DNA from 2 places in the Mycobacterium sp. NGS24 genome. Region 1 is predicted to be linked to the other one. Evidence: riboswitches for the same ligand, from Rfam matches in the RefSeq annotation. Region 1 holds a riboswitch; the other holds the start of a gene.
What was found. Region 1 has a riboswitch for cobalamin ahead of AC5Y6Y_RS20020 (PPE domain-containing protein). Riboswitches for the same ligand answer to the same signal wherever they lie in the genome.
Positions count from the first base shown of each region.

Region 2: linked by a shared signal. The riboswitch ahead of gjpA (outer membrane porin GjpA) and the one ahead of AC5Y6Y_RS20020 (PPE domain-containing protein) in region 1 are both predicted to bind cobalamin.

Region 1 covers NZ_JCALDW010000018.1:76-3,488, reverse strand. Annotated here, with positions in the region: gene AC5Y6Y_RS20025 (cobyric acid synthase) at 1-966, opposite strand, end outside; cobalamin riboswitch at 1,053-1,270, shown strand; gene AC5Y6Y_RS20020 (PPE domain-containing protein) at 1,392-3,077, shown strand; gene AC5Y6Y_RS20015 (PE family protein) at 3,138-3,413, shown strand, end outside.
Region 2 covers NZ_JCALDW010000001.1:263,540-266,952, reverse strand. Annotated here, with positions in the region: partial or broken gene AC5Y6Y_RS01255 (uS14 family ribosomal protein) at 1-115, opposite strand, end outside; gene rpmG (50S ribosomal protein L33) at 121-285, opposite strand; gene rpmB (50S ribosomal protein L28) at 285-521, opposite strand; gene mrf (ribosome hibernation factor-recruiting GTPase MRF) at 634-1,830, shown strand; cobalamin riboswitch at 1,959-2,141, shown strand; gene gjpA (outer membrane porin GjpA) at 2,285-3,413, shown strand, end outside.

The DNA of each region.
Region 1 (3,413 bases):
GTGCAACCGCACCGCGCGGTCCAAGTCCCGCGAGCGCAACCAGGCCAGGTCGGCGATCGTCGCGCGGGTACCCGGCAGCACGATGAGGTCCGCATCGCCCAGCGCCGGGGGGTCTGCGGCGAACACGACGTCCACTTCGGGTTCCAGCCCCAAAGCGTCGATGTCGGTGAAGTTGCTGATCCGGGGAAGCCGCACCACGACCACCCGGCGGGCCGGCCCGGCTGCGCGCCGGCCCGTCAGATCGAGCGCGTCCTCCGAGTCCAGCCACAGGTCGGGATGCCACGGCAGGGTGCCGTACGCCCGTCGCCCGGTGAGCCGTTCCAGGTCACGCAGACCCGGCGCGAGCAGGTCGAGGTCACCGCGGAACTTGTTGACCACGAACCCCGCGATCAACGCCTGGTCCTCGGCGGACAGCAGCGCGACGGTGCCCAGAAACGCTGCGAACACCCCGCCGCGGTCGATGTCACCGACCACCACAGTCGGCAGTCCCGCGTGCCGGGCCAGTCCCATGTTGACGTAATCGCCTGCGCGCAAGTTGATTTCGGCCGGACTGCCGGCCCCTTCGGCGACAATGACGTCGTAACGGCCGGCGAGGTCGTCGAAGGCGCGGTGTGCCGCCGCGGCGAGCGTCCGGCGTCCTTGGAACCAATCCGTCGAGTCCAACTCCCCCCACGGTCTGCCCATCAACACCACGTGGCTGCGGTGGTCGCTGCCCGGCTTGAGCAGCACCGGGTTCATGGCGGGCTCAGGCACGACTCGAGCCGCGAGTGCCTGCACCCATTGCGCGCGCCCGATCTCTGCTCCCGCGCCGTCCGCACCAACACAGACCATCGAGTTGTTGGACATGTTCTGCGCTTTGAAGGGCGCCACCCGCACTCCGCGCCGCACCAGGGCGCGGCACAGTCCGGCGGCGACGGTGCTCTTGCCGGCGTCGCTCGTCGTACCCGCCACCAGCAGCCCAGACATCAGCACGAGCATGCCAGTCCTTCGCGACGACTGGCCTCAAGGGCGGGGTGTCAAGTATTCTGATGCCCGCAGCTGGTTTGCTGGTGGCAACGTGAGGAGTCGCCGGCATCGAGCGGCGAACGCTCCTTCAGGTTCGTCGCAAGAGGGAACCCGGTGGAAATCCGGGACTGTCCCGCAGCGGTATGCAGGAACGAACGCCGTCATAAGCACTGGCCCATAGCCCGGGCCGGGAAGCGACGGCCAGTAGGTGCACCGAAGGTGCGTGCCTGTGAGTCCGAAGACCTGCCAGCTGTGCCGGACGCGTCGTGTCCGGCGCACGTCGCCTCGTGGACTGGGCGGACGGCCTTTGCTGGAATGTCATCGTTCCAGCGGCTGGGCGTTCTGGGAGTGGCGACGGGCATCCCGTCGTGTCAAAGGAACGTTCGATGACCGCCCCGATCTGGTTGGCTTCGCCGCCGGAACTGCATTCAGCGCTGTTGAGCAGCGGGCCCGGACCGGGCCCATTAGAGGCGTCCGCGGCGGAGTGGACCGCACTCAGCGTGACCTACACCGAAGCGGCCGACGAGTTGTCCGCGCTGCTGGCCGATGTGACGGCGGGCGCTTGGGCCGGCCCGACGGCGGCCGGCTATGTGGCCGCCCATGCGCCGTATCTGGCGTGGCTGACGCAGGCCGGCGCCGACAGCGCTGCGAAGGCGGCCCAACAGCACGCCACCGCCGTCGCCTACACGAGCGCGCTCGCGGCGATGCCGACCCTGGTGGAACTGGCCGCCAATCACGCCACGCACGCGGTGTTGACGGTCACCAACTTCTTTGGCATCAACACCATTCCGATCGCACTCAATGAGGCCGACTACGCACGCATGTGGATCCAAGCCGCAACCGTGATGGGCACCTACGAGGCGTTGTCCACGGCGGCGGTGACCGCCACCCCGCAAACCGGTCCGGCTCCGGAGATCCTGCGAGCCGAGGCGCAGCGGGTCGCCACAGCAGCGGAATCCAGCACTCCATTCGAGCAGTTCCAGCAGTGGTTGTGGCAGACCTACACCACTTTCTACAACGACGTCATCCAGCCGTTCATCGACGCGATCGCCAATCTCCCGTACTTCCAGGCGATGTTCGGCGGTTTCGACCCCTACCTGGTCATCCTCGGCAATCCGCTCACCTACTTCAGTCCGCTGAACATCGCGTTCGCCCTTGGCTACCCGATGGACCTCGCGACCTATGTGACACTGCTGTCCCAGATGTTCTCGTTCGTCGCGCTCGACCTCACCGCGGCGTTCGCGTCCGGCAATCCGGCGACCATCGGTTTCACCATCTTGTTCGTCACCGTCGAGATCATCGGCACCGTGGTCACCGACACCATCGCCCTGCTGAAGACGACGTTGGAGAGCACTCTGGTCCTGACGCTGGCCGTCGTGCCGCTGCTGACCGCTCCGCTGGTGCCGCTGGCGGCCGGAGCGGTACTGGCGCCGCTGGGCGTCAAAGGTTTGCTGGCATTGGCCGCGGCGGCGCCGCCTCCGCTGCCCGGCGCGACTCCCCAACCGCCGGTGGCGGCGTTGGTCCCCAGCGTCCCGTCTTCCACGCCAGGCCCGACGCCGACTGCCGTGGAAGCGGTGACGCCGTCGCCTGCCCACGCACCGGTGACGCCACCGACTGCCGCGCCCCCGTCGGTCACCGGTTCGGGCATCGGTCTGGGTATGCCGGACTACGGCTACCTGGTGGGGGGTTTGAGCTTGGCGGCCAAACGGGGGTCGGCCAGCGCAGCGCGGAGGAAGGCATCGGAGCCCGACGATGCCGCTGCCGCGGCGCCGGCGCCCGCACCCGAGGAGCCCACCGGTGCGCCAAAACGCCGTCGCACCAGAGCTTCTGTGGTCGGCCGCGGTCGGGAATACGCGGATCTGGATCCGACGGAGAACGTGGCCGTCGACGACCGGTTGGCCTTGGTCAGTGCGTCGGGCAGAAACGCGGGCACACTGGGATTCGCCGGTGTCGCACCCGAGCGCGGAGCCAGGCCGGTGGGGTTGATCGCCGACGACGATCCCGCGCCACGCGTCCCGATGTTGCCGAACACGTGGGAACCTGATGATCAATCGGAGGTGAACCACCGTTAAGCGCACGAAATAGCCCGCTTTCCCCGATAATTGGACAAACCCGGCAGAGGAGTGTGACTCATGACGTTGCGAGTGGTTCCCGAAGGACTGGCCGCTGCCAGCGCTGCGGTGGAAGCGCTGACCGCGCGGCTGGCCGCCGCGCACGCCGCAGCGGCGCCGTTGATCACCGCGGTGGTGCCGCCGGCGGCCGACCCGGTATCGCTGCAAACTGCTGCCGGGTTCAGCGCTGCGGGCCAGCAGCATGCGGCCATCGCGGCCCAGGGCGTCGAAGAACTCGAGCGGGCCGGCGTCGGCGTCGGCGCCGCGGGGGCGAGCTACATCGCCGGTGATGCGGCG
Region 2 (3,413 bases), on a different contig from region 1:
TTGGCGCAGCCGGACTCTGGACAAGCCGAACTTGCGCAGATGCCCGCGGGGGACGGCCGACGGCGTCGCGGTTTCGGACCCGTACGGCACTGGCGTCTCGGGGCTGACGGCCCAAATCGGTCAGCGGTCCTCTCGAAAGTCGACGTGGCGCCGGACCACGGGGTCGTACTTGCGCAGGACCAGCCGGTCCGGGTCGTTGCGGCGGTTCTTGCGGGTGATGTATGTGTAACCCGTACCGGCCGTGGAACGCAGTTTGACGATCAGCCGAATCTCGTTGCGCGCCATCAGATTCGCTGCCCTTCGCGGCGTAACCGGAACACCACGGCCTCGATACCGTCGCGGTCGATGATCTTGATGCCCTTGGCGCTGACTCGCAACCGAACTCGGCGGCCTTCCGAGGGCAGGTAGTACGTCTTGCTCTGGATGTTCGGCGACCAGCGCCGACTCGTCCTGCGATGTGAATGCGAGACCGCGTTACCGAATCCGGGTTCCCGTCCTGTGACCTGACACCGAGCAGACACCCCACAACCTCCTGACAGTCCAGCTTATTGAAAATCGTTTTCGACAAGCCCCTCCTCGAGACGGTACCCTGGGGACGGTCTAAATGAAAATGATTGTCGATAAGAGGTGCTGATGCGGAAACCTGTTGTCTTGGTCGCCGGCCAGCAGAACACCGATCCGGTCGTCGGCACCTTGCTGCGCACCTGTGGAACGCTCGTGGTCGAGCATCGTTTCGACGGATACACGGTGCGCCGCACGACGGTCAATCTGCAACACGGCGTGTTGACGACCGCAGAGATCGGCATCGAGCTCGCACACGGATGTGTTTCCTGCACCATCCGCAACGACCTTCTCGTGCTGCTGCGTCAGCTGAGCCGCCGCGATGATGTGGACCGTATCGTGGTCCACCTCGCACCCTGGCTGGAACCGGAACCGATCTGCTGGGCGATCAACAATGTCCGGATCAGGGTGGCGCCCGGCTACATCGACGGCCCTGCGGCCCTTGATGTTCGGATCGCAGCGGTCGTGACGTGCGTCGACTCGTCGCGGTGGCTGCGCCAGGTTCTGGGTGAGGGCGAATTAGACGACGGACGTACCGAGGCGCAGGTGCTGGTCGGACAGGCAGAATTCGCGGATGTCATCGTTCTCAGCGATGTGGAGCCAATCCTGGCCACGGTGCTGCGACGCTTGGCCCCCCGCGCACGGATCAGCTACGGAGCGAACAGAATTGAGCAGGTGCTCGCCGGCCTTGACAGTCGTGCGCGCCGGGGGCGAGACGATGATCCGCACGGCCCGTTGCTATCCGGGCAACCTCCCCTCGAGCCCACCGGCACCGTCCAACTTGTCGAGTTCAGCGCCCAGCGTCCGTTTCACCCCCAGCGTCTGTACGACCGCATGGAGCTGTTGCTGGAGGGAGTGATCCGAACTCGAGGTCGCTTGTGGCTAGCCGGTCAGGACCAGCAGGCGATGTGGCTGGAATCGGCGGGAGGTGGATGGCGGGTCGGTTCAGCAGGCAAGTGGCTCACTGCCATGACCGACGCGGAGTTGGCCGGCGTCGACGACGAACGCCGTGCCCTCGCCCAGTTGAGGTGGGACCCCCTGCACGGCGACCGGCACACGGCAATGACGATCCTGGTCTACAGCGCGGACTCCGGCGAAATCCTCGATGGTCTCGGCCGTGCTCTGCTCACCGACGACGAGCTCTGCTCCCCCGCTGCCTGGGACCGCTATCCAGATCCGTTCGGCGATTGGAGCGAAGACCTCACCGAAACCGCCGATTCTTTCGACGATATGGCCGCCATTCAGAACGCCGACCATCGAGCGAACTAGTTGCAACGAGGGCAATTAGGGGTGGCGCGGTAATCGCGACGGACGGACTCACACCGTGCCGCTGCGATGCCATCGCTCCGACGAGGTCACCGCCGTGGCAGCCGGGGCGGGCCTGCCTGTTCCATTGGGGGTCCCCGGCGTGTAACAATGTCGCCCGTACGGCGATGACGACGCAGGAAGCCGGTGCGAATCCGGCGCGGTGCCGCCACTGTCATCGGGGAGCGACCCTCACATGCCACGGCCATTTGGCTGGAAGGCGAGGCGAGCGGCGATCCGAGAGCCAGGAGACTCGTGTCATCGCATCCTGCTAACCCGGGGCGGAGCACCCCGGAGAAAGCCGCCACCTCAGATGCTGCGCGTCCTTTGCCACCTCCTGTGCGGTTGGCCGTACGACGCCTGTGCAAATTTCCGACCGGCGGTCACCGTACTGGCGAACGAATAAGGGAGAGCAAGCATGTCGTTTGTGACCGCAAGCGCGGATCTGATGCAGAGCGCAGCACAAGATCTGTCGGGTATCCGCCGAGCGCTCGCCGATGCCGCCGCGACGGTTTCGGGACCCACCACGGGAATCGCGGCCGCAGCCGAGGACGAGATCTCCATCGCGATCTCGTCGTTGTTCGAGAACTTCGGCCGGCAGTTCCAGTCGGTCAACTCACACGCGCTGGCGTTTCATACCGAGTTCGTCAGCTCGATGAATTCCAGCGTCGGGGCCTACACAAGTGCCGAGGTCGCCAACGCGCAGCAGAACCTGCTCGGCGCACTGGGCTCATCCCATGCACCCGCCGCCGCGACTGCCGTCGACCCGATCACCCGGTGGGAGCAGGTCGTCGCGACGACGGCGCAGAACGCCGAGACGGTGTTCGGAGCCTCGCGGGTCGGCCTGAACACGTTCACCGGTGGCATCAACCACCTCGTCACCAACCCCGCGGGCTTCTTTGCCAAGCTGCAGGCCGCTGCACAGGCGATACCCCTGGTCGGTGCCCCAAGAGACCTCGCACTCGCGGTCACCCAGCACACGCTTGGCGGTATCACCCAGACGATCTCCGACCCGGTGACGTACGTGCCCAACGCGCACAACGAAATCTATACCGGGCTGATCGAGAGTTTCCTCCCCGACGGGCCGGTGGGAGTAGTGCTCACTGAAGTCCTGAACTTCGCAGCTTCACCCTTGAGCGGCCTGCTCATGGGTGCCGTGGGTCCATTCGCAAGCCCCGGCGTCGCGCTGCTCAACAGCGCCGGCGGCGTCCTCGCCGATATCACCGGCGGCAATGTGACGGGGGCGCTCACCGGCCTGTTGAACACACCGGCCAACGTCGTTGACGGTTTCTTCAACGGGGCCACGTTGAACCTGGATCCCCTTGCGCCGCTGGTCAACCAGTTCATCAGCGGTCCCACCGGGGGCACCGAACAAGTCACCGGCTTGAGCCTTGGTTTCGGTGGCCTCTTCAGTCCGGGGCAGGTTGTGTACGGTGCCGCCGGACCGATCTATAACGGCGTCGGCGGTTCGCTGTTGAACTCGATCGGAGTCGAGCTCACTTTCACTGAAGACGAGTTCCAAGGCATCCTGCCGATTCCCGCGCTCC